2 linked regions of the Catenuloplanes niger genome follow. The protein of the gene in region 2 interacts with the protein of the main gene of each other region in a pairwise test. Links are inferred from orthologs where the notes say so. Each region holds a gene or a part of one and is shown on either strand. Other genes may lie near its edges.

What was found.
Region 1: the proteins of rlmN (region 2) and ftsZ interact in binary tests that used the Escherichia coli proteins (3 or more experiments, as listed by UniProt). The link is inferred for Catenuloplanes niger from one-to-one orthologs.

Annotation. Positions count from the first base shown.
Region 1 is NZ_JAVDYC010000001.1:2,075,105-2,090,471, forward strand. Bases 12,321-15,176 are described here. They hold ftsZ (cell division protein FtsZ), read right to left. Parts: upstream 14,371-15,176; coding sequence 13,270-14,370; downstream 12,321-13,269. Other genes in these bases: J2S44_RS09025 (YggS family pyridoxal phosphate-dependent enzyme), read right to left, coding at 12,497-13,195; J2S44_RS09035 (cell division protein FtsQ/DivIB), read right to left, coding at 14,736-15,176. Also shown: J2S44_RS08955 (LON peptidase substrate-binding domain-containing protein), read left to right, coding at 1-187; J2S44_RS08960 (DUF2567 domain-containing protein), read right to left, coding at 382-1,581; J2S44_RS08965 (MinD/ParA family ATP-binding protein), read right to left, coding at 1,629-3,401; J2S44_RS08970 (hypothetical protein), read right to left, coding at 3,651-4,496; J2S44_RS08975 (RluA family pseudouridine synthase), read right to left, coding at 4,493-5,434; lspA (signal peptidase II), read right to left, coding at 5,431-6,045; J2S44_RS08985 (TraR/DksA family transcriptional regulator), read right to left, coding at 6,074-6,496; J2S44_RS08990 (hypothetical protein), read left to right, coding at 6,495-7,604; J2S44_RS08995 (potassium/proton antiporter), read right to left, coding at 7,653-9,194; J2S44_RS09000 (DUF167 domain-containing protein), read right to left, coding at 9,191-9,487; J2S44_RS09005 (hypothetical protein), read right to left, coding at 9,533-10,189; J2S44_RS09010 (DivIVA domain-containing protein), read right to left, coding at 10,211-11,038; J2S44_RS09015 (YggT family protein), read right to left, coding at 11,109-11,408; J2S44_RS09020 (cell division protein SepF), read right to left, coding at 11,451-12,206; more of J2S44_RS09035, read right to left, coding at 15,177-15,367. UniProt on the Escherichia coli protein: Essential cell division protein that forms a contractile ring structure (Z ring) at the future cell division site. The regulation of the ring assembly controls the timing and the location of cell division.
Region 2 is NZ_JAVDYC010000001.1:5,788,790-5,804,247, forward strand. What follows is about bases 7,872-10,818. They hold rlmN (dual-specificity RNA methyltransferase RlmN), read left to right. Parts: upstream 7,872-8,729; coding sequence 8,730-9,908; downstream 9,909-10,818. Other genes in these bases: J2S44_RS25805 (phosphatidate cytidylyltransferase), read left to right, coding at 7,872-8,536; J2S44_RS25815 (DivIVA domain-containing protein), read left to right, coding at 10,066-10,818. Also shown: DNA-processing protein DprA, read right to left, coding at 1-270; J2S44_RS25770 (YifB family Mg chelatase-like AAA ATPase), read right to left, coding at 267-1,787; J2S44_RS25775 (YraN family protein), read right to left, coding at 1,796-2,155; J2S44_RS25780 (hypothetical protein), read left to right, coding at 2,316-3,332; rpsB (30S ribosomal protein S2), read left to right, coding at 3,611-4,501; tsf (translation elongation factor Ts), read left to right, coding at 4,609-5,439; pyrH (UMP kinase), read left to right, coding at 5,634-6,401; frr (ribosome recycling factor), read left to right, coding at 6,549-7,106; more of J2S44_RS25805, read left to right, coding at 7,439-7,871; more of J2S44_RS25815, read left to right, coding at 10,819-11,754; J2S44_RS25820 (DUF2631 domain-containing protein), read right to left, coding at 11,862-12,083; J2S44_RS25825 (Rieske 2Fe-2S domain-containing protein), read left to right, coding at 12,268-13,824; J2S44_RS25830 (aminoglycoside phosphotransferase family protein), read left to right, coding at 13,931-14,812; J2S44_RS25835 (GNAT family N-acetyltransferase), read left to right, coding at 14,823-15,275.

The sequences.
Region 1 (15,367 bases), 3.7 Mb from region 2 along the record:
CCACCTGGTCGCCGCCACCGGCGCGTTCACGGTCGAGGACCGCCAGGCGCTGCTCGCCGCGACCGACACCGCGGCCCGCCTCCGCGCCGAGCTCAAGCTCCTCACCCGCGAGGCCGCGCTGTTCCGCACGGTCCGCGCGGTCCCGGTCCCGCTCTCCGAGTACGCCACCCCGTCCAGCCAGAACTAGGGGGCGCGGGCGGCGGACACTCGCCGGCGGCCGTGCCACCCCGCGCCGAAGGCGCATTCCGACACCCATGTTCCCGCTTCCGGCGTGGGCACGTTCCGAGTGCTCCCGCGGGCACCGGTCGGCCGCGGGCGGCCTCCCTGCCGGCCGGCGGGTGGTCACGCAGACCGACGGTCCGCCCCCGCCGCCGGACACCGCTACCCGCCGGATGCCGACCGATCGCGGTCCTGGTCATCCCCGCCGTCCCGCGCTCGGCCGGTCCCCGTGGACTCCGGCGGCGTGCCGGTCCCGGCGGGCGGCACGGTGACCTCCGGACCCACGTGCGGCACGGCGACTTCCGCGCCCGCGTGCGGCACGGTGACCTCCGCGCCCGCGTGCGGCGCCGTGACCTCCGGGCCCGCGTGTGGTGCGGTGACCTCCGGGCCCGCGGGCGAAGCCATGAACGGCCGGTCGGTGGGCGGCGCTGCAAGATCGCGGGTGGGCGATGCGCTGACGCCCGCGCCGGCGGGCGATTCGGTGAACGCCGAGTCGGCCGGCGGTCCCGTGAAGTCCGGCGGTGTGGCGAAGCCGGGGCTGGCCGGCGGTGTGGCGAGACCGGGGCCGGCCGGCGGTGTGGCGAGACCGGGGCCGGCCGGCGCGTCCGGTGAGTCGGTGGCGAAGGGCTCGGGGCGGAGCGAGGGCCAGGGCGACCAGCCGGCCAGCAGCGTGTAGGTGGCGGCGGCGGCCAGCGGGCCGGCCAGGAGGTCGCCGCGGATGCCCGGCAGGAAGCCGAGGAACAGGTGCACCTCGCCGGCCCGCAGCTCGGCCGGCTTGGTGAAGCGCTCGCCGATCGCCGCGGTCGCCTTGAGCCGCTCGTACTCGCTCAGCCCGATCTTGCTGCCGGCCCACGACGCGAGCAGCGCCGCGCCGATCGTGCCCAGCGTGACCGCGGCCAGCACGATCGCGCCCCGGTAGCGGCGCAGCACGAACCAGGCCGCCACCGTGATCAGGATGCCGAACGCGATGCCGAGGAACGTGAACCATCCGTCCGCGGCCACGAACTGCTCCGGCTGCGCGGACGTGAGCAGCGGCCCGTTCTCGCCCTGCACGACCGGCACGTCCGGCGCCAGCACGGCCCAGAGCAGCCCGAGCGGGATGCCGAGCGCCGCGACGACCAGTGCCGCGACGACCGACGCGACGATCTCCCGGCCGAGCGGCGGCCCCGGCGGCACCGGCGCACCCGGCATCTCCGGTCCGCCCGGCATCTCCGGTCCGCCCGGCATCTCCGGTCCGCCCGGCGGGGGCGCGGGCAGCGGGTGCGGTGACGGCGCGGACACCGGTGCCGGCTCCGCGCCTCGGTCCTGATCCTCGGACGACGGGACACCGCTGACGCCGGGCTGCCAACTGGACGCGCTCACGCCTCGATCCTCTCAGGCGCGCCACGGGCTCGCCGCCGGGACCCGGATCAGCGGGCGAACGGCTCCAGCATCATCGACGTCGCGCGCAGCCAGGCGTTGCGGGTCTCCGGCTGGAGCTGGTGGTACTCGATGGACGCACCGGTCTCCAGGGCCGGGTCGTACGGCACGATCGCGACCGCGCGGGTCCGCGTCTTGAAGTGCTTCTCCAGGTCGTCGAGCAGCGGCGACTTGCCCGGCGTGGGACAGGAGATCAGCGTCACCGCGTTCGACACCAGGTCGCCCATGCCGACGTCGTCGAGCAGGTCGAGCATCCAGTCCGCGGTGAACGCGGCGTCCTCGCGCGGGACCGTGGTGACCACCAGCTGGTCCGCGGCCTGCAGCACGGTCTGCCAGTTCACGCTCTCCACGTTGTTGCCGGTGTCCACGCAGATCACGTCGTGCGTGCGGCGCAGCAGCTCCAGCACGCGGCGCACCGTGTGCTGGTCGAGGCGCTGGGCGAAGCGCGGGTTCTCCTCGCCGGCGAGCACGTCGTACGACCCGTCGGAGGCGTGCCGGAGGAAGTCGTCGAGCCGGTCGAGCAGCTCGGCGCCGTGCGCGATCTCGATCTGGGCCAGCTCCGCGATCAGGTGCCGGACCGTGCGCGCGTGCCGGGCGCTGCCGGCCCGGAGGCCGAGCGTGCCGCGCAGCTCGTTGTCGTCCCAGGCGAGCACGCCCTTGCCGCGCACGCTGCCGACCGCGGCCGAGGCGAGCACGGTCGCGGTGGTCTTGTGCACGCCGCCCTTCGGGTTGGCGAACGCCATCACCCGCGGGCCGCCGAGGTCGCGCTTGAGCACGCTGATCGCGCGCTCGGTCTCCACGTCCGTCGCCGAGCGGGCCGCGGGCTCGGGCGCGGCGCCGCCGAGGAAGCCGACGTTCTTCTCCTGGAACCGGCCCGCGGTGACCGCCGGAGCGGGTGGGGCCGGCGGCGCGGGTGGCTCGGCCGTGGGCGGCAGCGGCGGCGGCACATACCCGGGCGGGGACAGGATCGAGTAGCGCGACGGCTGCGGATAGTCGCGCTCGGGTGCGTAGGGCTGCTGCGCGCCACCGTAGCCACCGGCCGAGGGGGCCGGAGCGGACGCGGGCGGCATCGGCGGAGCCTGCGGGACCGGTGGCGCCGGCGCGGCGGCCTGCGGCACCGGTGGGGGCACCGGAGCGGCTGCCGGGGGCGTCGGCGGGCCGGGCGGGTAACGACCGGGCTGGACCGGCGAGTAGCGCGGGTCCAGCGCGGCGTAGCGGGACTCGAACCCGCTCTCGTCCGGCCCGAGCGGCGGCGGCTGCACGGACGGCGTGCCGTAGGCACCGCCGGACGGCGGGTACGGCTGGCGGCGCGCGACGCCGGGACCGTCCGGTGCGGGCCGCGCCGGTGGCTGCTGCGCCGGTGGTGGCTGCACCGGCTCCTGCTGGCGCCCGTTCACGGCAGCGCCGTAGGACGGGGACGCGGGGGTGCGCTGCGGGCGGCGCGGGAGCGGGCTGTCCGGCGGCGGCACCGGAGCGTCGAACGGGTTGCCACCGGGCGCGCCGGGCTCGAAGTAGCCGCGGCGCGGCTCCGCCTCGTACCGGTTTCCGCCCTCGGGGTAGCCGTTCGCCTCCGGATAGCCGTTCGCACCGGTATGACCGTTATGTCCGTTCGCCGGGTAGCCGGGTTCGCCGCGGCCCGCCCGGTCCGCGTTCACCTGGGCATGCTCCCCGGTCCGGCCACCGAGCAGGGCACGGTCAAGAAGCGCGCGCCATCGCGGCGGCGGTTCCTGCGCCCGACCCCAGTCGGTCTCGGTGCCCTCCACGGATGCATCCTCCCAGCGCCAATGGTCTGCCTGACAGGCTACGAAGGAAACCCGCTTCAGGCCACACCCGCATCCTCATCCCAATCGTCCGGCGAACTACCCAAAACCGCCGGACTCCGCAGACCCTAACGATGCGTGCCTGATCGTGCGGCCACCGCCCCGATCGCCGAACCTGACCGTCGGTACGGGGCTGCCGCGCTGCCGGATGGTTCAACGCGTGGGGCCGCGCCGGGATGCTGCCATTCTCCCCTATCGGCCGCCCGGCGTCACGGGTGTGCCGACCGGAGCCATGGATTCTGTGAGCCCGTCCACAGGCGGTGTGACCACGTCGTCCTGTTCCGGCAGCGGCGGCAGGAGCACGGCCCGGTCGAGGCGGGACAGCTCGGGGGCCGGATCGACGACCCGGACCTCGGGCCGTTCCGCGACCGCGGTCAGCTCCGCCGGCGTGGCCCGAATCACGGCCGCGTAGAGACACGAACACGCCTCGCGGTACGCGGTCGCCTCCGCCGCCGCCACCGTGGCGCCGCTGTCGTACACGGTGCGCAACTCCGTCTCCGGCGCGGAGTCACCGGTCAGCTTCGCGCTCAGCCGGCGATAGTCCTCGGCCTCCCGGTCCTTGCGCTCCGCGATCACGCCCATGCCACCGATCAGGTCGGCCGGCAGCCGCTGCACCGCGATCCGGACGATCTCCGTCTGGGTCCCGGGCAGCGGCACCCGGCCCACCACCACGGCGGTGGCGCGGCCGTCGAGCGCGGCCGCCAGCCGGTCCGGCGCGAGGTATTCGGTGAACGTGACCAGCGCGAACGTGCTGGCACCGCCGTCCAGCGCGGCCAGCTCGGCGGCGGACGCGTCCGCGTACCCGGGGATCGAACCGCCCTCGGCCACGCCGACGCGCACCACGTCACCCACGGTGTCGTCGCCGGACGGCGGTGGCCGGTCCGCGGCCCAGACCACGGTCAGCAGCACCGCGACGGAGGCGGCCACGGCCGCGGCGGTCAGGAACCGCAACCGCCCGGGGGTACGGCCGGCCCGCGCGAGGCCCCGGCCGAGCGGCGGGAGGAGCCGCTCGTCGAGCCGCCGCAGCAGTCCGGTCAACTCGCCGCGCGCAGCACGTCGAGGGCGTGCTGCAGATCGTCCGGGTAGGGGCTGACGAACCGCACCTCCTCGTACGTGCCCGGGTGCGTGAAGCTCAGCTCGCGCGCGTGCAGCCACTGCCGGTGCAGGCCGGCCCGCTGCGCGAGCGTCGGGTCGGCGCCGTAGGTGAGGTCGCCCACGCACGGGTGCCGCATCGCGGACATGTGCACCCGGATCTGGTGGGTGCGCCCGGTCTCCAGCCGGATGTCGACCAGGCTGGCCGACCGGAACGCCTCGAGCGTGTCGTAGTGCGTGATGCTCGGCTTGCCGCCGGTCATCACGGCCCACCTCCAGTCCGAGGACGGGTGCCGGTCGATCGGCGCGTCGATCGTGCCGCGCAGCGGGTCGAGGTGTCCCTGCACGATCGCGTGGTAGCGCTTCTCCACCTCGCGCTCCTTGAACGCGCGCTTGAGCACCGTGTAGGCGTGCTCGCTCTTCGCCACCACCATCAGCCCGGTGGTGCCCACGTCGAGCCGGTGCACGACCCCCTGACGCTCGGCGGCGCCGCTGGTCGCGATGGTGTGGCCGAGACCGGCGAGGCCGCCGATCACGGTCGGGCCGGTCCAGCCCGGGCTCGGGTGGGCCGCGACGCCGACCGGCTTGTCGACCACCACGATGTCGTCGTCGGAGTGCACGACCCGCAGGCCGTCCACGGTCTCCGCGACCACGGTGGGCGGCGCGGCCGGTGCGGGCAGCGTCACCTCCAGCCAGGAGCCGCCGGAGACCTTGTCTGATTTGCCGCGCCGGGTGCCGTCGACGTAGGCGTCGCCGGCCTCGACGATCGCGGCCGCCGCGGTGCGGGAGAGCCCGAACAGGCGGGAGACGGCGGCGTCGAGACGCAGGCCGTCGAGGCCGTCGGGTACGGGGAGGGATCGGGTGTCACCGGGGGGTTGCGTCACGCGCTCGGGTTGTCCTTCTCGTCACTGCTGCCGGGGGCGGGCTTCTTGCCGCCGTCCGAGGATATCCGGGAGCCGTCGCGCTGCCGTCCGGTCAGCTCCAGCAGCACCGCCAGCACCACGCCGATGCTGAGCGAGCTGTCCGCCCAGTTGAAGATCGGGAACGCGCCGCCACCCGGCTGGAACACGCTGACGAAGTCCACCACGTGGCCCTGGAACGGGGACGGCTCGCGGAAGACGCGGTCGATCAGGTTGCCGACCGCGCCGCCCAGCACCAGGCCGAGCGAGATCGCCCACGGGATCGACCGCAGCGTGCGGGCCATCCAGCCGATCCAGCCGGCCACCACGATCGCGACGATCGGGAAGATCCAGGTGTAGTTCTCGCCGAGGCTGAACGCGGCCCCGCTGTTCCGGATCAGGCTCCAGTAGAGCACGCCCGGGATCACCGTCACGTCGTCGCGGTAGTTCAGCGTCGCGAGCGCGATCTCCTTGGTCGCGAAGTCGGCCGCGACCATCACCGACGCGACCGCACCGAGGACGGTGACCGCCCGCCGGACACTGCGGGGCCTGCTCGCCCCAGCTTCTGCGGGCGGCTGCTGCGCCTCCACCGTCACCGGTCCGTCCTCCCCGGCGGCGCGGAAGTCAGCGCCGCTCCTCCAGTTGCTTGCACTTCACACACCGGGTGGCGGACGGGAACGCGGCCAGCCGCTCGACGGGAATCGGGTTCCCGCACCGCTCGCACCACCCGTAGTGTCCTTCGTCCAGCCGCTCCAGCGCACGCTCGACCTGGTTGATCCGCTCCAGGAGGTTGTTCGCGAGCGTGATCTCCTGCTCGCGTTCGAACGTCTTGGTGCCGGTGTCCGCCTGGTCGTCGCCCGCCGAGTCCCCCAGCCTCTCGCGCTGCAGGCCGGCGATCTCGATCAGGGTCTGATCGTACTCGTGGCGCAGTTCGTCCCGGCGGCCCGCGAGGGCGGCCCGGATCTTCTCGGTCTCCGCCGCGCTGCGAGCGCTCTTCGCGGGCGCGGTCTTGCGCGCCGGTGTGCTGGTCTCGGCTGCCTTCGCCATGGTCGTCGCTCCCTCGGCCGCGCTCGTCGCGGCGGTCGGCGGTGCTGTGTCTGCCCGCGTCGTGTCGGTCCGTGCCGCCCGGGTGGCGGCCGGCCTGGCCCGGTTCGTCTCCGTGCTCCCGGTCGGGGCGGCACTCCTCCCCGAGGTGGTCTTCGTGGCTTTCCCGGCGTCCGCCCGTACCGTTTTGGTGGCTTTCGCCGTTTTTTCACCAGATGCTGTGATCGCGCGCTTCCCGGCCGGCGCGGTCTTCACCGGCGCAACCTCGGCCGCGGCCTTCCCCGGCGCGACCTTCACCGGCATGGCCTCGGCCGCCGCGGTCCCGGCCGATGCAACCTTGGCCGCCGCGGTCCCGGCCGGCCCGGCCTTGGCCGGTGCAGCCTTGGCCCGTGCAGCCTTGGCCGGTGCAGCCTTGGCCGACACGGTCCGGGCCGATGCGGTCTTGACCGGCGCGGTCCCGGCCGGCGTGGCCTTGGCCGATGCGGCCTTGGCCGACACGGTCCGGGCCGATCCGCCCCCGGTCGACTCGGCCTTGGTCGACTCAACCTTGGCTCGGCCGGCCTTGGCCGGTGCCGCCTTCGCCGCTCCCCTGCCCGTGCCGGTCGACACCGCGCCGGTGGACCGGGCCGCCTTTCCGGCCCGGGACGTCCCGGTGGCCGCCGTGTCCGCCCCGGGATTCCCGCCGGGTGCGCCGGTCGCCGTCCTCGCTGTGCTGTTCTTCCGCGCCGCCGGGCTGCCCGGCTTCGCCTCGGTCCGGCCACGTGCCGGCCCGCGGTTCGGCGAGCTGACCGATCCCGTCGTGGCGGGTCCGGCCGGTTTCGCCGCGACGCCGGCACGTCCACGATTCCCCGGCTTGGCGGCCGTCGCCGTCGTCGCCATGGTCGCGGCCGTGCCGGCCCGTCCCGACACCTTACGGCCAGTGGCCGCCTGGTCGCCAGTAGTAACTTTCTTAGCCATGTCCGCCCGCCTGACCATGGCGCCCCCCACGTGCAAAAAACGGGCACACGGCGGTCGCCGTGCACTCCGGAGGTTCGCAAGAATACGGACCGTAAGCGAATCCGACAACAGGGCGCACCGTGGTGAACCGTTTTCACCACATCTGTCCGGGTAATTTATCGCAATTCCGACAGAGGCCTCGTGAGATCGACTAGCGTCTGCATCACCGGTCCGGAGCACCGCCGTCCGCGCCGTACTCGTTGAACCAGCGCGCCAGCCGGCCGCGCCGGCTCACCGCGCGCAGCCGCCGCTCCGCGACCTCGCGGACCTCCGCGGTCGCCACGATGAGCAGGCTGTCGCCGGACCGCAGCCGGGTGTCCGGCGCCGGCACGAACCCGGAGCCGTCGCGCACCACGAGCGTCACCGACGCGCCGACCGGCAGCCGCAACTCGTCCACGTGCACGCCGCTGAGCCGCGACCCGGCCGGGATCGCCAGCGTCAGCAGGTCCGCACCCATCCGGTCCAGCGGCGCGGTCTCCACCGACAGTTCGGTCGGCTCCGCGCCGGCCACCACGCCGAGGCGGCGGGCCAGCGGCGCCAGCGTCCCGCCCTGGACCAGCGTGAAGATCACCACGAGCACGAAGACCACGTCGAAGAGCCGCCGCGCACCGGGTACGGACTCGGAGAGCGGGATCGTGGCCAGCACGATCGGCACCGCGCCGCGCAGCCCGGCCCAGGACAGGAACGTCTGCTCGCGCCAGCCCAGCCGGATCCGCCGGCGCAGCGGCCGCAGCAGCGTGTACGGCAGCGCGGACACCACCACCGACAGCGGCCGCGCCAGCAGCACCAGCGCGAGGCCGGCGACCAGCGCCTCGTCGATCGCGCCGGGCAGCCGGTCCGGCGCCGCGAGCAGGCCGAGCAGCACGAACAGGCCGATCTGCGCGGTCCAGGCCAGGCCGTCCGCGAAGCCGAGGATCGCCGCCCGGTGCGGCAGCCGCGCGTTGCCGAGCAGCACCCCGGCGACGTACACCGCGAGGAAGCCGGACGCGTGCGCGACCGCACCGGCCGCGTACGCCAGCACGGTCAGCGCCACGGCCGCGATCGGGTAGAGCCCGGCGGACGGCAGCGCGGCATGCCGGAGCAGCCAGCGGCCGGAGACGCCCACGGCGTAGCCGATCACGGCACCGGCGACCAGCTCGTACGCGACGACCAGCAGCTCGTACCACCAGGGATGGGCACCGAAGCCGGTGGTGGAGAGCAGGACCACGACGATGACCACCGGCGCGTCGTTCATGCCGGACTCGGCCTCCAGCGTGGCGACCAGCCGCGGAGGCAGCCGCAGGCGGCGGAGCGTGGCGAAGACCGCGGCCGCGTCCGTGGACGACAGCACCGCGCCGTAGAGCAGCGCGAGCCGCCAGTCCAGGCCGAGCAGCAGGTGCACGACCACGCCGACCGTGACGATGCTGACCGCGACGCCGGCCGTGGAGAGCAGCGCGGCCAGGCCGAGTACCGGGCGCAGCGTGCTGACCCGCGCGGTCAGGCCACCCTCCGCGATGATCACGATGAGGGCGCAGAAGCCGAGCACCCGGGTCAGCTCCGCGTCGTCGAACCGGATGCCGAGCCCGTCCTCGCCGATCAGGAGACCGATGCCGAGGTAGATCAGCAGGCTGGGGAAGCCGAAGCGGGTGGAGATGCGGACCGCGGCGACCGCGATCAGGACGACGGCGGCGCCGAGCAGCAGCGCCAGGTCTATGTCGCCGCTCACCCGCCGTCCCGCAGCTCGGTCACGGCCGCGGACAGCGCCTCGGGCGCGCCCGCGACCAGGAAGACCTTGTCGCGGCTGGCGGCGCCGAGCTTCAGCGTGACGGACGCGGGCCGCACGCCGAGCGCGCTCGCCAGGGCCTTGCGCGCGGCCTCGGTGGCGCGGCCGTCGACCGGCGGCGCGTTGACGGCGACGACCAGCGCGGGGCCGTGCGGTCCGTCGTGCCGGCCACCGACGCGCGCGCGGGATGCACCGGGCTTCACCCGGACGGGCACGGAAAAGTCCATGCCCGTCATTCTGTCGAACGGACCTGCGGGGGACCGGTTACGCGACTGTGAAGATCACACACGGCGGGCGTCGGCGAGCAGCGCGCTGTCCGGCTCGCACAGGCCGCAGGGGGTGAAGCCGAGCTCGACCGCCTCGTTGACCGGGAGCGGCTCGGCCTCCTTGTCCATCAGGTGGACGCAGCCGGCGAGGTGGTACCGCGGGCGGCCGTCCACCACGTACACGTCGGCGGTCATCCGGGCGACGCGCGCGGTCTCGGCGGCCGGCACCAGCTGCGGTTCCGGCTCGTCCTCCGGGTCGTCGACCGGCTCGCGCGGCGGCGGGACCGTGGCCTCGCGGTAGCTCGGCGCCTCCGGCTCGGCGGCGCCGTACCCCGGGTAGGCCTCGTCCCGGAACTCGGTGGAGGTGACGGTCGACGAGGTGCCCTCCCGTCGCTGCCGACGGCCCTCGTAACCGGCGAACTCCTCGTCGAGGTACTCCTCGGCGGGCGCACCGTACTCGTCGTTCTTCGAGTCGGCCTCGGCCATCACGTCGGCGTTGTCGACCATCTCGGCGCGTGCGGCGGCCGCCTGCCGCATGCCGACCACCAGGGTCACGGCCGCGAGCAGGCTGCCCACGATCGAGCCGATCAGGAGCAGGCTGGACGCGCTCATCAACCCGAGCACGAGCAGCGCGATCGCGACGAGGATGAGCAGCAGGCTAATGACGATCATGGCTCACCCCCGTCGCGAGGACTAGCGGCCGGACTCGATCGAGGAGCCGCTGCGACCGCCGCCGTACGACGAGGCCAGGCCCGCCGCGGCGAGACCGCCGGATCCGCCCACGGCGCGGTTGCCCTCGCTGCGGGTCAGCTCCGCCTCGAGCCCCTGGCCACGACCGTCGAGGTCGCGCAGCTGGCTCTCGAGGTACGCCTTCAGCCGGGTGCGGTACTCGCGCTCGAACTGCTTGAGCTCCTCGATGTGCTTCTGCAGCGCCGACCGCTTCGCGTCCAGGCCGCCCATGGCCTCCTGGTGACGCTGGCGGGCGTCACGCTCGAGCGCGTCCGCCTTGGCCCGCGCCTCGCGGGTGACCTCCTCCGCCTTGGTGCGGGCGTCGGTCAGCAGCTTGTCGGCCTCCCGGCGCGCGTCGGCGACGTGGTCGTCGGCGGTGCGCTGGGCCATCATCAGCACGCGGAGCGCCTGCTGCTCGCCGTCGGGGTTGGTGCCGGCACCCATGCCACCGGCGGGACCACCCTGCGCGCGCACCTGGTCGAGCTCGGCCTGCATGGCGCGAGCGGCCTGGTCGGCGGCGGCCTTGTCCCGCTGGACGCGGTCGAGCTGCGCCTTGAGGTCGTTGAGCTCGGCGGCCATCCGCGGGTCGGCGCCCGGACCGGCCGGGGCGACGGGGCGGCCGCCACCACGCTCGACCTGAGCGCGGAGCTCGTTGTTCTCTTCGATCAGACGGGCGAGCTCGCGCTCGACCTCGTCGAGGAAGGCGTCGACCTCCTCCTCGTCGTACCCCCGCTTGCCGATGGGGGGTTTTTTGAAGGCGACGTTGTGGACGTCGGCCGGGGTCAGCGGCATCGAAACTCCTCGGGTCAGTTGCGGCCGCGTGGCGCGCTGGTCGTCAGGTTCTCAACCCTTTGCACGTTGTTCACCTGATGATCAACGGCCGTACCACGAGTTCCATCAGCACGATCAGGATAACCAGCAGCACAAGGGAGGCCAGGTCGAAGCTCACGGTACCAATTCGCAGTGGTGGGATCACACGCCTCAACGCCTTGAGGGGTGGATCAGTGACGCTCCACACCGACTCCAGTGCCGCGGCCGCGCCCCGGCTCGGCTGCCATCGCCGCCCGTACTGCAGCACCGCGCCCAGCACGAACCGTGCCAGCAGTGTCAGGAAGAACACGTACAGCAGCAGGTAGAGGACTTGCAACGGGATCGACAGCACGGCGAGCGGGGCCCCTATGTAGCTCAGGTAGACAGGGTCGGGTCAGGTCTGGCTGAAAAACCCGCCCTCGGCGATCTTGGCCTTGTCCTCCGCGGTGACCTGAACGTTGGCCGGCGAGAGCAGGAAAACCCGGTTGGTCACTCGCTCGATCGTACCCCGAAGACCGAACGCCAGTCCGGCCGCGAAGTCGACGAGACGGCGAGCGTCACCCTCATCCATCTCGGTGAGATTGATGATCACGGGCACACCGTCCCGGAAGTGCTCGCCGATCGTCCGCGCCTCCCGGTACGTGGTCGGGTGCAGCGTGGTGATCTGGTAGCGCTGCTCCTCCTCCGGCACCGTGACCCGGCTCGGGGCGGGCAGCGGCGGCGCCAGCGCGAGGCTCTCCTGCGTGGGGTAGGTGAGCGCGGCGGAGACCCCGCCACCCGTTCGGGTGATCGGCCGTACCGTCGCGGACTGCTGCTCCTGCTGCTCACGCTCGCGCTCGGCACGCTCGGCCTCGATGCGCTCCATCTCCTCGCGCACGGAGGAGCGGGACGGCCGCTCGTGCCGCTCCCGGTCGATGCGCGAGGTCCGGTCGCGGACGTCGGACCGGCCGCGGGTGCGGGGCACCGCCGGCGGCTCGTCGATCTCCTCGTCCTCGTCCTCGAAGTCCTCGGTGTACCGCCGGCGGTCGTGGTCACGCCCGCGGTAGTTCGACCGGTAGCCGTCGTCGTTGTAGCGCGAGTCGTCGTAGCGGGGGTCGTCGTCCTCCTCGACGAGACCGAGCCAGACACCCGCCCGGCGCAGGGCGCTCATCCGATCACCTCCGCGCCGCGGAGGCGGACAGCGTGACGCAGCACCGCGAGCCCCTCCCGCGTCCGCCGAGCGTGCTCGCCGAACCTCGTACCGTTACGCCCTCTCATGCCTGCCCCCACCTCGCCTCCGCCGTGACGGCACCGCCCCCTGCCGTGCCGCTGCCCTGCGGTGGAACCGTCGACATCAGTCCCTCCCCGGACCGGCGAGGGCCGGTTGATACCCCCGCTGGACCTTCGTGAATCCCCCATCGCGGTTGAATCACACTCATGTAGTTCGGTTCCGCGGTCAGGCTACCGCAGCGGTGCGCGCATGCCGAGCAACGCGCCGCCCACCCTCACGTGTGTCGCGCCGTGCGCGATCGCCGCCTCCAGATCGCCGCTCATGCCCGCGGAGACCAGGTCCGCACCCGGGTGCGCGGCCCGCATGCGCGCCGCCACCTCGGCCAGCCGGGCGAACGCGGCGGCCGGCTCCCAGTCCTGCGGCGCCACCGCCATCACGCCGCGCAGCGTCAGCTCCGGGCGGGCGGCGATCGCGTCGGCGACCCGGTCGACGTCGGCGCCCACGGCACCGCCGCGGTGCGGTTCGCCGTCCAGGTTGACCTGGACCAGCGCCTCGATCGGGGTGTCGCGCTGCCGGCCGGCCGCGGTGGCGAGCGCCTCGACGAGCCGCTCGCTGTCCACCGAGTGCACGACGTCCGCGTACCGGGCGACCGAACGGGCCTTGTTGCGCTGCAGTTGCCCGATGTAGTGCCAGCGGACCGGCGCGGTGACCGCCGCCGCCTTCGGGGCGGCCTCCTGGTCGCGGTTCTCCCCCACGTCCGTGACGCCGAGCGCGGCGAGGTGCGCCACGTCCGACGCCGGGTAGGTCTTGGTCACCGCGATCAGCGTCACGTCGGCCGGGTCCCGCCCGGCCGCCGCGCAGGCCGCGTCGATGCGGGCACGCACCGCGGCCAGGTTGCCGGCGATCTCGTCCCGCCGCGCGTCGCTCACTGCTCTCCCGCGTCGCTCACTGATTTCCCTCTGATGAGAGAACCGGCCCGGGGGTCCCGGGCCGGTTCTGATGCTCAGGAGCCGTTCTTCAGGAAGTCCGGCACGTCGACGTCGTCGAAGAGCACCTTGCGGCGCTCCTGCGGCGGCGGCGGGAGCGGGTTGGCCGGCGTGGTCGGCAGCGGGGCCGGCTGCGGCTTGCGCACCGAGTCCACCGGCTTGTACGCCGGGGCGCCGCCGTCGAAGCCGGCCGCGATCACGGTCACCCGCACCTCGTCGCCGAGCGCGTCGTCGATCACCGCGCCGAAGATGATGTTCGCGTCCGGGTGGGCCGCGTCCGTCACCAGCTGCGCCGCGTCGTTGATCTCGAACAGGCCGAGATCCGAGCCGCCGGCGATGGAGAGCAGCACGCCGCGCGCGCCGTCCATGCTCTGCTCCAGCAGCGGGCTGGAGATCGCCGCCTCGGCCGCCTCGACCGCGCGGTTGTCGCCGCGGGCGCTGCCGATGCCCATCAGCGCGCTGCCCGCGCCGGACATGACGCTCTTCACGTCCGCGAAGTCGAGGTTGATCAGGCCCGGCGTGGTGATCAGGTCGGTGATGCCCTGGACACCGGAGAGCAGGACCTGGTCGGCCTGGCGGAACGCGTCCATCATGCTTATTCCGCGGTCACCGAGCGCGAGCAGCCGGTCGTTCGGGATCACGATCAGCGTGTCGCACTGGTTGCGCAGCTCGTCGATGCCGGACTCGGCCTGCACCTGCCGGCGCTTGCCCTCGAACGAGAACGGCCGGGTCACCACGCCGATGGTGAGCGCGCCGAGCTTGCGGGCGATGTTCGCGACGACCGGCGCGCCACCGGTGCCGGTGCCGCCGCCCTCGCCGCAGGTCACGAACACCATGTCCGCGCCCTTGAGGACCTCTTCGATCTCGTCGCGGTGGTCCTCGGCCGCGTTCTTGCCGACGTCGGGATTCGCACCCGCGCCAAGACCACGGGTCAGCTCGCGACCCACGTCCAGCTTCACGTCGGCGTCACTCATCAGAAGCGCCTGCGCGTCGGTATTGATCGCGATGAACTCGACACCCTTGAGCCCAACCTCGATCATTCGGTTGACGGCGTTGACGCCGCCGCCACCGATACCGACGACCTTGATAACCGCCAGGTAGTTGTGCGGAGGAGTCATCGGTCTGCCTTCCCTTCCCCGAGGTTGACGGGCATCGGCGACAAAGGCCCGGTCAGGCCGTGTCGACTTATGCTCCGGAACGTTGAGGTTGAGGCGGAACCCTCACCCTCTACTAGAGGTCGAGAGTTATGTCAACCACGCAACCTCTCCGGCAACGTATGCGGACGTGAGGCCGCAACCAAGAACCGACGCGGCGTGTCGTGTTTTTGGTCGTCCCGCCCGGTGTGCGACGCGACGCCGCACTTCAGCACCATACAGGCCATTTCGGGCGACGCCGATGCGTCTTTGCCCGAAAAGGCCGCATTGTCGGTGGTGTCGTACGCCGCATGTGTCGAACGTCGCCCGCCGAGGACGACGGCGGCCGTCTAGCGGAGTGACACGACCTCGGGCGCGCTCACGTCGATCGTCTTCTCCTCGCGGTCCAGCAGCGCCGTGGCCACCGAGGACTTCACGGCGTTCTGCGAGGAGTCGCCCCAGACGATGGTCCGCTCGTCCGCCAGGTTGAGCCGGATCCGGGCCGGCGCCTCCACCGTCACGGAGATCAACTGCGCCTTCAGCTCGGCGCTGAGCGAGGCCAGCACCTCCAGCCCGGCGCGCGTGTTGACGTCGTCCGGGCCCGGCTGCACGACCTCCAGGCGCGGCAGCCCGTCCGGACGCTCCGGCAGCGTCCGGAACGCCACGCCCTCGTCGTCCACCACGGCGAAGCCGTCACCCCGCGGGACCGCGGCCACGCCGGTGCGCTCGATCACCTCGATCAGCAGCGTGCCGGGCCAGCGGCGGGAGACGACCGCGCGGTCCACCGGCGCCAGCGCCTCCACCCGGGACGCGACCGCGCCGACGTCGACCCGGGCCAGCGGCGTCAGGTCCGGCACCGCGGCGGCGGCGCGCACCTGCGGCGGGTCGAGCAGCGCCGCGCCGGTCACCTCGACCCGGCGCACGCCGAGCACGCTGGTGCCGTAGATCATCCAGCCGATGCCGGACGCGACCGCGAGGATCG
Region 2 (15,458 bases):
GGGCCATTCGGCGTCGCCGGGGACGACGAGCCGCGCTCCGACCTGCTGCGCACGCTCCAGTTTCTCCTCGGCGGTCCGCAGCGGGTCACCGGCCCGCAGGCGCGCGGCGGCCGTGTTCCGCGTGCCGGAGTGGCAGGACGGGTCGTGCAGGATGCGCCAGAGCGCTTCGGGCGCACCGTGTGCCTGGACCATCTCCCAGCCGATCAGGTGCCCGGGCTCGAGCAGCCAGTTCAGCGCGACCCGGGCCAGCCGGTCCTCCCGCGTGCTCATCCGTGCTCCCCGGCGCGCAGCTGGCTGGCCTCGGCCACCTCGTCCGCCCCGGGCCGGTCCAGACCGTCCAGGTCGGCGACGGTCCAGGCCAATCGGAGCGTGCGATCGAAGCCGCGGGCGGTGAGCGAGCCGCTGTCCAGCGCGCGCTGGAGGCGGTCGACGTCCGGCCGGGGCAGCTGCCAGGGCGGCCGGCGCAGGGCGGCGCCGGGAACCTCCGCGTTGGTGCGCCAGCCGTGCGCGGACCAGCGTGCCGCGGCCGCGGCACGGGCCTGGGCGACCCGGGCGGCGACCGTGGCGGAGGTCTCGCGCGGCGTGTCCGCGCCGACCAGGTCGGCCGCGCGCATCGGGTGCAGCCGGACGCGCAGGTCGAGGCGGTCGAGCAGGGGCCCGGAGAGCCGGCCGAGGTAGCGACGGCGGGCCACCGGCGTGCACTCGCAGGCGGCGTCCCCGGCGGGCTTCGCGCACGGGCACGGATTCGCCGCGATGACCAGCTGCACGCGGGTGGGGTATTCGGTGGTGCCGCCGGTGCGGTTGAGCGTGACCCGGCCGGACTCCAGTGGCTGGCGCAGCGAGTCGAGCACGCGCGCGGCGAACTCCGGCGCCTCGTCGAGGAACAGCACGCCGCGGTGGGCCAGGGACAGCGCGCCGGGACGGGCCAGGCCGGAGCCGCCGCCGACCAGCGAGGCCAGGCTGGCGGTGTGGTGCGGGGCCTGGAACGGCGGTCGGCGGATGAGGCGGCCGCCGGGCGGCAGCGTGCCGGCGATCGAGTGCACCGCGGTGACCTCCAGCGCGGCCTCGTCGTCCAGCTCGGGGAGCACGGACGGCAGGCGCTCGGCGAGCATGGTCTTGCCGGCGCCGGGTGGCCCGATGAGCGCGAGGTGGTGCGCGCCGGCGGCGGCGACCTCGATGGCCCGGCGCCCGACGGCCTGCCCGGCCACGTCGGCCAGGTCCGGGCCGGGCGGCACCGGGGGACCGGGCGAGCCGGGTGGCGGGAGCAGCGTGCCCGAGCCGCGGACGAAACCGATCAGCCGTTGCAGCGTGTCGACCGCGCGGACGTCCACGCCGGGGACGACGGTCGCCTCGTCCGCGTTGTGCAGCGGGACGACGGCGCGGGTGAGACCGGCCCGCGCGGCGGCGGCGACCATCGGCAGGATGCCGCGGATCGGGCGCACGGTGCCGTCGAGGCCCAGCTCACCGAGGATCGCGACGCCGTCCAGGCCGACCGGTGGCAGCCCGCCGGCGCACGCCAGGATGCCGGCCGCGATGGCCAGGTCGAAGGCGGAGCCGCGCTTGGGCAGGGTGGCGGGGAGGAGGTTGACGGTGAGCCGCCGGTTCGGCCACTCCTCGCCGGAGTTGACGATCGCGGCGCGGACCCGGTCACGAGCCTCGTTGAGCGCGGTGTCGGGCAGGCCGGTGAGCGTGACCCCGGGCAGGCCCGGCGCGATGTCGACCTCGACCTCGACCAGGTGGCCCGCCACGCCGACCAGCCCGACGCAGCACACCTTGGCGTAGCTCATCGCGGCCGTCAGAACGCGCTTCGGACGTGCTCGACCGAGGCCGCGCCACGACGCCGGGCGGTCACCGCGACCACGTCGAAGCGGACGTGGCCACCGTGACCGGGTGCGTCGGCGAGCCAGTGCGAGGCGACGCGCCGCAACCGCTGCTGCTTGCGCCGGCCGACGGCCTCGGCGGGCGCGCCGAACGTCGTGGACCGGCGCGTCTTGACCTCACAGAAGACGACGTCGTCGCCGTCGGAGAGGATGATGTCGATCTCACCGTCGGCGCACTGCCAGTTGCGGGCGACCGGGGTCATCCCCGCCTCGACCAGGTGCCGCAGTGCCACTCGTTCCCCGTAGGCGCCGACCGCGCGGGTTGTGGTTGTCATGGGTTCACCGTGGTGCGGGGTGGGGGCGGGGGCAACGGCTCATGATCGAGATGTGGAGCGGGAAACCGCCTGTGGAAACGCGGATGATCTCGCGGTGGTTGTGGTACCCGCTCGCGTGGGGAGTAGCGCCCGGAAGTTCCGGTGACATACGGTGCCGACCGTGGATGGACGTCGGTTTGCAGATGAACCAGAACCGCAGTGGTACGGCGACTGGCGCACCCCCGCCGCCGACGAGCCCGCGGACGACCCCCGCGCGGCGACCCGCCCCCGCCGCGCCTCGGACCCGCTGACCGACCCGACCGGGTACAGCGACCACTGGAACGTGCCACGCACCCGGACGCCGGAGACGCCGGACACGGCCGAGCCCCGGTCGCGGCACGGCCAGGAGCGCGGCTACGAGCTCGACGCCGTCACCGGGCGCGGCCTGGAGGCGCTTCCGGTGGTCACGCCCACCGCCGCGGCCCCGGCCGCCCCGGAGTTCGCCGCGCCGCCGGAGGTGAGCGGCGTCACGGCCCCGGACGCGAGCCGCACCGCGGCGTACCCGCTGACCGGCGACGTCCCCCGGTTCCGCACCGAGGCCCTGGACCGCGCCGCCCTGCGCCGTCCGCCCGCGAGCCCACCCGCCCCCGACCCCGCCGCACCGGACCTCGCCGCGGCGAGCCCGGGACCGGTGAGCCCCGGACCGGCGGTCCCCGGCGCGAGCCCGTTGATTCCCGGCGCCACGCACCCGCCCACGGCCCCGGCCTTCATCCCGCCCGCCGGCGAGCCGCCCTACATTCCGGTCAGCCCGGCCCCCGGCGAGCCGCCCTACGTCCCCGCCGGTGACGCGCCCTACGCGCCCGCCGGCGGCGCGCCCTACTCCGCCCCGGCCGGCGGCGAGCGCGTCTACACGACCCGCCGGCCGATCCTCGCCGTACCCATCGGCCTGGTCGCCCTGCTCCTGGAGATCCCGGCGCTGCGCCTGCTCCTGGACGGGTTCACCGGCGGCACCGCCGCGGCCGGCAACCTGGTCAGCGGTCTCGCGCTGGCGCTCAGCCTGCCGCTCACCGGCGTCGGCCTCTACGCGCTGCTGACCACCGGCCGCGCCGCCGATCACCGCACGTGGTGGCGCCCGCCGCTGGCGTACCTCCCGCTCGGGATCGTCCTGCTCCTCGCGGCCGCGATCGCTGCCAGGTAGAACGGGAAACGAGAGCCCTCCCGGGGCGGCACCCCGGGAGCGGCGTATGCTGGTCCACGGCGACCGCCACCGGCGGTCGACCTCGCGCGCCTTCTTCACGGCGGTCGATGATCACGGAATGTGATCATCGATTCCCCGTCGTGGGGCGCCGGCCTCCCTGGTCCCGTTCTCGGCGCAAGCAGAAGCGACGGGCCCACCCTGGCCGGCGACCGGGCGCCAGGCGCCGAGCCGACTGGCATCGGCGGCACAACCAGGGACGACGCAGGGAGCATTTCACCATGGCTGTAGTCAGCATGCGCCAGCTGCTGGAGAGCGGCGTGCACTTCGGGCACCAGACCCGTCGCTGGAACCCGAAGATGAAGCGCTTCATCTTCACCGAGCGCAACGGCATCTACATCATCGACCTCCGCCAGACGCTCGACTACATCGAGAAGGCGTACGAGTACATCAAGAACACCGTCGCCGAGGGCGGCAGCATCCTCTTCGTCGGCACCAAGAAGCAGGCGCAGGAGGCCATCGCCGAGCAGGCGACGCGGGTCGGCCAGCCGTACGTGAACCACCGCTGGCTGGGCGGCATGCTGACCAACTTCCAGACGGTCTACAAGCGGCTGCAGCGGATGAAGGAGCTCGAGGCTCTGGGCGACCTGACCGGCACCGCCGCGGGTTACACCAAGAAGGAGACCCTGCAGCTCTACCGGGAGAAGACCAAGCTCACCAAGACGCTGGGCGGTCTCCGGGACATGCAGAAGGTGCCGTCGGCGATCTGGGTCGTCGACACCAAGAAGGAGCACATCGCGGTCGACGAGGCTCGCAAGCTGGGCATCCCGGTCATCGCGGTGCTGGACACCAACTGCGACCCGGACGAGGTCGACTTCCCGATCCCGGGCAACGACGACGCGATCCGCTCCGCCGAGCTGCTGACCCGCGTGGTCGCCGCGGCGGTCGCCGACGGTCTGATCGCTCGCTCCGGCCGCGCGGGCCGTGGCGGCGACAAGCCGCAGGGCACCGCCGTGGGCGCGGACGAGCCGCTGGCCGAGTGGGAGCGTGAGCTGCTGGAGTCCGGCGAGAAGAAGGCCGCCGACGCCGAGGCGCCCGCCGCGACGGTTCCCGCCGCCGCTGCCCCCGCCGAGGCCCCGGCCGCCGAGCCGGCGCCGGCCGCCGCCGAGTAAAGCCGTCTCCGAGTAAAGCCGAGCAAGAAGCAGCACGACGCGGTGCGGGCCGGCGACGGCCCGCACCGCACCTGCCGCCAGCCGACACAGACATCGAAGAGAGAGTCATGTCCAACTTCACCGCCGCGGACGTCAAGAAGCTGCGCGACCTCACGGGCGCCGGCATGATGGACAGCAAGAAGGCCCTGACCGAGGCCGAGGGCGACTTCGACAAGGCCGTCGAGCTGCTCCGCATCAAGGGCGCGAAGGACGTCGGCAAGCGTGCCGGCCGTACCGCCGCCAACGGTCTCGTCGCCCACTCCGGCAAGGCGCTGCTCGAGATCAACTGTGAGACCGACTTCGTCGCGAAGAACGCCGACTTCGTCGCGTTCGCGCAGGAGCTGGTCGAGCACGGCGCGGGTGCCGGCGTCACCGACGCGGAGGGCCTGAAGGCCTCCACGCTGGCCGACGGCCGCACCGTCGACGCCGCCGTCCAGGAGCTCTCCGCCAAGATCGGTGAGAAGCTGGTCGTGAACCGGTTCGCCGTTCTCGACGGCAACACCGCCGTCTACCTGCACCGCAAGGCGCAGGACCTGCCGCCGGCCGTCGGCGTGCTGGTGGAGTACACCGGCAAGTCCGACGAGGCCGCCGACGCGGACGCGCGCGCCGTCGCGATGCAGATCGCCGCCATGCGCCCGAAGTACGTCACCCGCGACGAGGTCCCGGCGGACGTCGTCGAGTCGGAGCGCCGGATCGCCGAGCAGACCGCCCGCGAGGAGGGCAAGCCGGAGGCCGCGCTGCCGAAGATCGTCGAGGGCCGGGTCAACGGCTTCTTCAAGGACACCGTGCTGATCGAGCAGGCCTCGGTCGCCGACAGCAAGAAGACCGTGAAGCAGGTTCTCGGCGAGGCGGGCATCGAGATCACCCGCTTCGTCCGGCTCGAGGTCGGCCAGGCCTGATACCGGGCTCACGCACGACACGGCGCCGGCTTGCAGGCCGGCGCCGTAGGCCATGACACGAGGAGGCCGTTGGTGTACTGCGACAGGCACCGCGGTCTCCTCGTCGCATATGGTGCACACCGCGACGGTCATGTGTCGGCGTGGCAGCGCCGGCGGGTAAGTCAGAGACAACAGGTTGAGGGAAGGCGGGTCGCATGACGGTGGTGACCGAGCAGGTCGTTCCGGTGGAGGACGCGGCGGGCTCACCGACGGGCGGCAAGCCCCGGCGGGTCGTGCTGAAGCTCTCCGGCGAGGTCTTCGGCGGCGGCAGCATCGGCGTCGACCCGGATGTGGTGTCGGCCATCGCGCGGCAGATCGCCACGGTGGTCCGGCGCGGTGTCCAGGTCTCCGTGGTCGTCGGCGGCGGCAACTTCTTCCGCGGCGCCGACCTGCAGAAGCGCGGCATGGACCGCAACCGGGCCGATTACATGGGCATGCTCGGCACCGTGATGAACGCGCTCGCGCTCCAGGACTTCCTGGAGAAGGAGGGCGTCGAGACGCGCGTGCAGAGCGCGATCACGATGGCCCAGGTCGCCGAGCCGTACATTCCGCTGCGCGCGATCCGGCACCTGCAGAAGGGCCGCGTCGTGATCTTCGGGGCCGGCGCCGGCATGCCGTACTTCTCGACGGACACCGTGGCCGCCCAGCGCGCGCTGGAGATCAACGCCGACGTGGTCCTGATGAGCAAGAACGGCGTCGACGGCGTCTACACCGCGGACCCGCGGACCGACCCGACCGCCACCAAGCTCGACTTCGTCACGTTCGCCGAGGCCCTGCAGCAGGGCCTGCGGGTCGCCGACGCGACCGCGTTCAGCCTCTGCATGGACAACGGGATGCCGATGCTGGTCTTCGGCGCCGAGGGGCCGGACACGATCATCAAGGCCGTGGGCGGCGAGAAGATCGGCACCCTGATCACCGCCTAGGGCGGGCAACACAAGATCAAATTGAAGAGCATGATGGGGTACGGGAGGCGCCGCGCCGCGTGCGGCGAGCAGCCCTGCCGGACCAGTGGATGACCCCGGGTATTGGACGCAGCACCCGCCGAGCAGGAGTGAGGAGGCGACGGAGCGGTGATCGACGATACGCTCCTCGAGGCCGAGGAAAAGATGGAGCGTGCCGTGGAGCACGCCAAGGACGAGCTGGCTTCCATCCGCACCGGTCGCGCCACACCGGCGATGTTCTCCCGGATCGTCATCGACTACTACGGCACGCCCACGCCGCTTCCGCAGATGGCGTCCGTCGCCATCCCGGAGCCGCGGATGGCGATCATCAAGCCGTACGACGCCTCCCAGCTGAGCGCCATGGAGAAGGCCATCCGCGACTCGGACCTCGGGGTCAACCCGTCGAATGAGGGCTCGATGCTGCGCATCCTGCTGCCGCAGATGACCGAGGAGCGCCGCCGCGAGATGGTCAAGGTCGCCCGCGGCAAGGCCGAGGAGGGCAAGGTGGCGGTGCGTAACGTGCGCCGCCGCGCCAAGGAGGAGCTGGACCGGATCGTCAAGGACGGCGAGGCCGGCGAGGATGACGGTCGCCGCGCCGAGAAGGAGCTGGACGACCTCACCCACCGGTACGTGGCCCAGGTCGACGAGCTGGTCAAGCACAAGGAAGCCGAGCTCCTCGAGGTCTGATGCCGCACCTCGACCCCTACGACGACGCGCGCGAGGCACGGCAGCGGGCGCGGCACGGTGGTGCCGCGCCCGACCCGTACCGGCCGGAGCAGCAGCCGGACCGCGATCCTCGCGGTGACCGGCCGGCCGGCCGGGAGCCGATCGCACCCGTCTACGCGCCGCCGGGATCGGAGACGGGAGCCACCACGGAATTCGTGATGGACCGCCCGTCCGGCCCGCCCCCGGCCGTGATCCCCGGCCGCCCGGGCGCTCCCACGCGCCCGGGCCCCGACGTGCGTCCGGGTACCGATACGCGTCCGGGTGCCGACGTGCGTCCGGGATCCGGTGGTCCGATGCGTCCGGGACCCGGTGCGCCGGTACGCCCGGGCACCGACGGCCCGGTGCGCCCAGGCCTCGACGGCCCGGTGCGGAAGGGCCCCGACACACCCGGCGGGTCGCCGCGCGGCACCCGCCCCGCCGGCCCGGGGGAGACGGATTCCGAGGACCTGCCGGAGCCGCCGCGCCGCCGGGTCAAGGGTCGCCGCAGGGCCACCTGGACCGGTGCGCCCGCGGCCGGCAACGCGATCCGCCAGGCCGCCTACGCGTCCGGCGACGACGAGTCCGCGAAGGCCCGCAGCCTGCCCTCGGCCGGCCGCAACCTGCCGGCCGCGATCGGCGTCAGCCTCGGCCTCGGCGCCGTGGTCGCCGGTTCCCTGTTCTTCTGGCGCGAGGGCTTCCTGCTGCTGATAGCGGCCATGATCGTGGTCGGCGTCTGGGAGATGACCCGCGCGCTCGCGGTCGGCGGTGCCCGCGCGCCGCAGATCCCGCTGACCATCGGCGGTGTGCTGATGGCCGGCCTGGCCTGGTTCGCCGGCCCGGACGCGCTCGCGCTCGGACTGCTGGTCACGGTGCTGGCCAGCATGCTGTGGCGGCTCGGTGACGGCCGTGCCGGGTTCCTGCGGGACGCGGCCGCGGCCACGCTGATCGCGGTCTACGTGCCGTTCCTCGGTGGGTTCGCGGCACTGCTCGCCTACCCGGACGACGGCGTGGCCCGCGTGGTGGTCACGGTCGTCGCGGTTGTGCTCACCGACACCGGTGGTTACGTCGCCGGGGTCTTCCTCGGTAAGCACTACATGGCGCCGTCGATCAGTCCGAAGAAGTCCTGGGAGGGCTTCGCCGGCTCCGCGCTCGCGTCCGCTCTGGGCAGCGCGTTGCTGGTCTACCTGCTGCTCGGCGTGGCCCCCTGGTGGGGCGCGCTGTTCGGAATCGGCGTAACGATCTCCGCGGTGCTCGGTGATCTGGCAGAGTCGATGATCAAGAGGGATCTCGGCATCAAGGACATGAGCAATCTGCTCCCGGGCCACGGCGGCCTGATGGACCGCCTGGACTCGATCCTGTTCGCGCTGCCGACGGCGTTCCTGCTGCTCTCCGTGCTCGCGCCCGGCTCCTGAGCGCGCCGCGAGGGCCGGCCGGCTCTCGCGGCGAGGGGGTTGGGGTGAGCGATGACGCAGCTTTGGCACCCTGTGCGGCATTGCGACCGGCCGTACCGTGGGAGACTGGACAGGTCGCGGCCGTGTTCCCACCCTGGTGAGAATCCCGCCGCGAGAAATGACCCGACGTAGTGAGGCAGCTGCAGACACCGTGATGGGCCCGACTCTCCCTCTCATCCCCGTCGTTCCCAGCACCCCGGAGACGCCCGACGACGCCGTGCCCGCGCAGGCCGGCCCCCGTCGCCGTCGTCCGGCGATGCCGCCGCGCCACCTGGCCGACCTCGACCCCGAGGCGCGCCGCGCGGCCGTCAAGGAGCTGGGCCTGCCCGAGTTCCGGGCCAAGCAGCTCTCCACCCACTACTTCGGGCGCCTGGTGCGTGACGTCGCGGAGATGACCGACCTCCCGGCCGCCGCCCGGGAGAAGATCGGCGCCGACCTGCTGCCACACCTGCTCACCCCGGTGCGCGAGCTGTCCTGCGACGACGGCGCCACCCGCAAGGCGCTCTGGCGGCTGCACGACAACGCGCTCGTGGAGAGCGTGCTGATGGGTTACCCGGACCGGGTCACCGCGTGCGTGTCCAGCCAGGCCGGTTGCGGCATGGCCTGCCCGTTCTGCGCGACCGGCCAGGCCGGGCTGACCCGGAACCTCTCCACCGCCGAGATCGTGGACCAGGTCGTCTACCTGGCCGGTGTCGCGGCGAGCGGCGCGGTCGCCGGCTCGCCGCCGCGACTGTCCCGCGTCGTGTTCATGGGCATGGGCGAGCCGCTGGCCAACTATCCGCGGGTGATCGCCGCGGTCCGGCGCCTGACCAGTCCCGCGCCGGACGGTTTGGGGCTTTCCCAGCGGCATATCACGGTTTCCACCGTGGGCCTGGTCCCGGCCATGCGCAAACTGGCCGATGAGGACCTTTCGGTGACCCTTGCGCTGTCCCTGCACGCGCCCGATGATGATCTGCGCGATGAACTCGTTCCGGTCAACCAGCGGTGGAAGGTGGCCGAGGTGTTGGATGCCGCGTGGGAGTACGCGGCGCGCACGGGGCGGCGCGTGTCGATCGAATACGCGATGATTCGGGACGTGAACGATCAGCCGTGGCGTGCCGACCTGCTCGGCCGTCTGCTGGCCGGGAAGCTGGCGCACGTCAACCTCATCCCGCTCAACCCCACGCCGGGCAGCCGGTGGGACGCGAGTCCCAAGCCGGTGGAGCGTGAGTTCGTCCGCCGCCTGCGCGCGGCCGGCGTCTCCACCACGGTCCGCGACACGCGGGGCCAGGAGATCGACGGTGCCTGCGGGCAATTGGCGGCGAGCTCGGTCGACGGCGCGGAGGCACGATGAACCCTCCGTCTCGCGGGTATGTACGTCTTGGCGTCGCACGGATGGACGCTCTTCACGGCCGCCGGGCTCGGGGCCGTGATGAACGAGGTTCACTGACGGCCGCGTGTGCGAAGGCGCCCGCCGGCGCCGAGCGAGCGAACCAGGACCAGGAGACACAGTGACGAGTCAGGGTCAGCGCTTTCGGAGGCGTGCGCTTCGCCGCGGTTACAAGGTGGAGGAGGTCGACTCCTTCCTCGACCGCGTGGAGGCCACGCTGGCCGGCGAGCAGAGCGGCCCTCCGGTCACCGCGCAGGAGGTGCACGACGTCGTCTTCCGCGTGCGCTTCGGCGGCTACGACGAGTGGCAGGTCGACCTGCACCTGGACCGGGTGGAGCGGCAGCTCGCCGAGCTCGACGAGCGCGGCGGCGCCCGTGGGCCCGAGCGCGTCCCGGCCGGCGCGGACCGGATGGGCCCGCCGGACCGGATGAGCGGTGGCCCCGGCGCGCACAGCGGCCCCGGCGGCTTCGGCCCGGGCCCCGGTGGTTTCGACGGCCCCGGTGGTTTCGACGGTCCGGGCGGCTACGACGGTCCCGGTGGCTTCGACGGCCCGGGCGGTTTCGACCAGGGCTTCGACGACCCCCGCACCGGCGGCTTCGACGCCCCCGGCCGCCCCGACGGCCCCGGCTTCGGCCCGCCGGACCGGATGGGCCCGCCCGACCGGATGGGCCCGCCCGACCGGATGGGCCCGCCGGACCGCATGGGCCCGCCGGACCGCATGGGCCCGCCCGATCGGATGGGCCCGCCGGACCGGATGGGTCCGCCACCCGGCCGCGTCCCGGCCGGCCCCGGCCGTTTCGACGACGGCCCCTCGTTCGGCGGCTTCGAGGAGCCGCGCACCGGCGGTTTCGGCGGCCCGCCGCAGCGCGACCCGCGTGACCGGGGCGGCTTCGACGAGCCGCGCACCGGTGGCTTCGGCGGCCCGCCCCCGCGCGACCCCCGGGAGCCCCGCGACCCGCGCGAACCCCGCGACCCGCGGGACCCCCGTGACCGCGGCGGTTTCGGCGAGGACCCGCGCACCGGCGGGTTCGACCTGCCGCCGCGCGACGACCCGCGTACCGGCGGCTTCGATCTTCCGCCGCGTGGCGGACCGCAGGGACCGGGCGGTCCCCAGGGCCCCGGCGGCATGGGTCCCGGCGCCCCGCAGGGCCCCGGCCCCCGTGGACCGCAGGGTCCCGGCATGGGCCCCGGTGGCATGGGCCCCGGCGGTTACGACCAGAACCCGTACGACGACCCCCGTGACCGTGGCGGTTTCGACGCCCCCAGCGGTGGCTTCCCCGGCTTCGAGCCCGGCCGGCACGGCAAGATGGACATGACCGCGGAGATCCGCCTGCCCGAGCTGGAGCGGCGCCCGCGCAACCAGCCGCAGTCCGGCCCGCCCGCGATGGGTGGTGGCCCCGGTGGCCCGCCGCCCGGCCGTGGTGGCCCGCCGCCCGGCGCGTTCGGCGGCCCGCCCATCCCGCCGCCCGGTGGCGGTTACGACGACGGTTACGGCGACGGCCCGGGTGGCTTCGGCGGCCCGCCGGTGGGTGGCCCCGGCGGTCCCGTCGGCGGCCCCGGCGGTGACCTGCAGCGCGTGGACCACCTGCGCCGCACGTTCCAGCCGCGGCGGTTCGGCAGCGGGTACGACCCGGACCAGGTGGACCGGCTGTTCGAGGGCATCCTCACGGCCATGTCCGGCCGCGGTCCGATGCCGGTGAACGAGAACGACCTGGACACGCTGCAGTTCGGCCTGGTGCCCGGCGGTTACTTCGAGGCCGAGGTGGACGCCGCGCTCAAGGAGGTCAAGGACATCCTGCTGGGCCACTGAGCCCGCCGGGCCACCGAGACCCGGCGGCACATATAGAGGCGGCACATATAGATCAGCCCGCCTCCCGGCGTACCGGGGGAGCGGGCTCGATCTTTGGTTTCGGAACCTTATTCGCGCAGGCCGGCGCGGCGCAGCACGACGTCGCCGATGAGCACCACCGCGATGCCGGCCGCGATCACGACCAGGAAGATGTTCTCGATGTTGCCCTCGTGGTTCCCCAGCGTGCAGGCCAGCAGGGACAGAATGGTCAGCACCCCGAGGATGCGTCCCGCCCTGCGGTTGCCGGGCTTGAGCTGATCGGGTGCGACCACCGGCTCGCTATCCGCCACTGTGGGTCCTTCCTCGCGCTGTGCGTTCACATCCGCGATTAGTCTGACATGCGGCGGATGCCGGGACGCAGCAAGCCTCCTGTGACGCATCCACCCTCTTCGCCGACGCACCGGAGACGCGCCGCGCGGGTCCGGTAACGTCTGGCCCGAACCACCGACCGTCGTAGCTTAAGGGAGCAGTGCCGTGCGAGTGACGGGAACCGGTCATGCGAGCATGCGGATCGACACCGCGGCCGGAAGCATCCTCACCGACCCCTGGGTGAACCCGGCCTTCTTCGCGTCGTGGTTCCCCTTCCCGGACAACTCGCAGCTGGACTGGGAGTCGCTCGGCAAGGTCGACTACCTCTACGTCTCGCACCTGCACCGGGACCACTTCGACGCGGAGAACCTCAAGCGGTTCGTGTCGAAGAAGGCGGCCGTGCTGCTGCCGGAGTACCCGACCAGCGAGCTCGAGGACGAGCTGCGCGAGCTGGGTTTCCGCAGCTTCATCAAGACGAAGAACGAGGAGGTCGTCGAGCTCGACGGCGGCCTCAAGATCATGATCCAGGCGCTGATCTCGCCGACCGACGGCCCGATCGGTGACTCCTCGCTCTGGGTGGAGTACGACGGCGTCCGCCTGCTCAACCAGAACGACGCCCGCCCGAGCGACCTGTCCCGCTTCGCCGAGCTCGGCCACGTGCACGCGCACATGCTCCAGTTCTCCGGCGCGATCTGGTACCCGATGGTCTACGAGCTGCCCGAGGCCGCGAAGCGCGCGTTCGGCAAGCAGAAGCGCGAGCGGCAGTTCGACCGCACCTGGCGCTACATCGACGACCTGAAGGCCGACCACGTCTTCCCGATCGCCGGCCCGCCGTGCTTCCTGGACGACTCGCTCTACCAGTTCAACGACATCTTCGGCGACGAGGGCGCGATCTTCCCGGACCAGAGCGTGTTCCTGACGGAGTACGCCAAGGTCGGCGGCACCAACGGCGTCGTGCTGCTGCCCGGCTCCGAGTCGGTCCTCAACGCCGAGGGCGGCATCGAGACGACGCACCCGGTGCCGGTCGACGAGTTCTTCGCCAACAAGGCCGCCCACCTGGAGGAGATGCGGGAGCGCAAGCGCCCGATCATCGAGGCCGAGAAGGCGTCCTGGCGGCACCCGGAGATCGACGTGCTCGCGGAGATGAAGCGGCGCATCGAGCCGCTGCTCGAAGAGTCGATCTACATGGCCAAGGGCGTCGGCGGCCCGGTCCGCTTCGACCTGGTCGGCTACGACGGCGAGTCGGTCGAGTCGATCGTGGTCGACTTCCCCGGCAAGCAGGTCCGGCCGTACGCGGACGAGAAGGTCCGGTACCGCTTCAAGACCGAGCGCGCGCTGATCGAGCACCTGCTCTTCACCGGCGAGGTCGACTGGGTCAACTCGCTCTTCCTCTCCTGCCGCTTCTCCGCCGCCCGCATCGGGCAGTACAACGAGTTCGTCTACGCGTTCTTCAAGTGCCTCTCCACCGAGCGCCTGCAGTACGCCGAGGGCTGGTACGACGAGCACGAGCGCGCGGTCGAGGCGGAGAGCATCGAGCTGGGCGACTGGGAGGTGCAGCGCCGCTGCCCGCACCTCAAGGCCGACCTGAGCCGCTTCGGCATCGTCGACGGCGACCAGCTCACCTGCCAGCTGCACGGCTGGCGCTTCGACCTGCCGTCCGGCCGCTGCCTCACCTCGGTCGGCCACAAGATCCGCGCCGACCGCAAGGCCCCGGCCTCCTGACCCACGCGCGGCCCGGTGCCGGGCACGTCGCCCGGCACCCGGTCCACGTCCACGTCCGCCCGCAAATCGCTTGCCGGGCGCCGCGAACGACGCGATCATCGCGACCGTGGCACTGCACGAGGACGAGATCCCGGTCGACGAGCCGATCGTGCGGACCCTGCTGGAGCGGGAACGCCCGGACTGGGCGGACCGCCCGCTGGAACGGGCCGGCGCCGGCACCGACAACACCATGTTCCGGCTCGGCGACGACCTGCTCGTCCGGGTGCCCCGCAACGCGTACAACGCCGGCATGCTGGCCAAGGAACGCGCCTGGCTGCCCCGGCTCGCGCCGCTGCTGCCGCTCACCGTCCCGGAACCGGTGCACCACGGCGCGCCGTCGGACGTGTTCCCGCTGCCCTGGGCGGTCTACCGCTGGATCGACGGCGCCGAGGCCGGCCCGGACACCGTCGACGACTGGGCCGCCTTCGGCCGCGACCTGGCCGGCTTCGTGCGCACGCTGCACGGCCTCGACCTCGCGGACGGCACGCTGAGCGGATACCGCGGCGGTCTGCTGCGCGACGCCGGCGACTGGGTCGACCGCAGCTTCGCGGCTTGCGCCGGCCTGATCCCCGGCATCGGCACGCTGGAACGGATGTGGCGGGACGCCATGCTGCTGCCCGACCCCACCGGCCCGCGCGTGCTGCTGCACGCCGACCTCAAACCCACGAACCTGCTGGCCCGCGACGGCGCGCTGCACGCCGTGATCGACTTCGCCGGCCTGATCACCGGCCATCCGGACGCCGAACACGCCACCACGTGGGACCTGCCGGCCGAGGCGCGCGACGCGTACCGGGCCTCGCTCGACATCGACGACGCCACCTGGCAGCGGGCCCGCGCCTGGGCGATCGTGGTCGGCGTCAGCGGCGTCGCCTACTACCGGGACACGTTCCCCGCGTTCGTCGCCGAATGCCACGCCCGCCTGTCGAACATCCTCGCCACCGCCCCATAGGCTGCAGACCATGCTCCGTGAGGCGACCGCCGCCGACCTCCACGCGATCACCCGGCTGTACCACCAGCTCAACCCGGACGACCCGGTCCTGGCCGACGGCTCGGACCACGCGGTCTACCGGCGGATCCTCGACACCCCGGGCCTGCACCTGCTCGTCTGGGAGCACGCCGGCGCGGTGGCCGCCACCACCTACCTGAACATCATCCCCAACCTCAGCCGGTCCGCCTCGCCGTACGCGGTGATCGAGAACGTGGTCGTCGAGGAGAGCCTTCGCGGCCGCGGGATCGGCAAACGCCTGATGGCCGGCACACTGGCGGCCGCCTGGGACGCCGGCTGCTACAAGGCGATGCTCGCCACCGGCTCCCGCGACCCGGCCACGCACGGTTTCTACCGCAGCTGCGGATTCTCCACCGACGACAAGACTTCGTTCGTCGCCCGGCCGCCGGGGGATTTACGAACATAAGAGCTATTTTCCCGCTTCCGGCGTGGGCACCTTCCGAGTGCTCCCGCGGGCACCGGTCGGCCGCGGGCGGCCTCCCTGCGGGTTGAGTGGGTGGCCGGGAGAGCCGGGGCGTGCTGGCGGCTCATGTCGCGCCGGGCGGGTCGGGTGGCGGGGGAGGCCGGCGAAAGTCGCGGGTGGACCTGC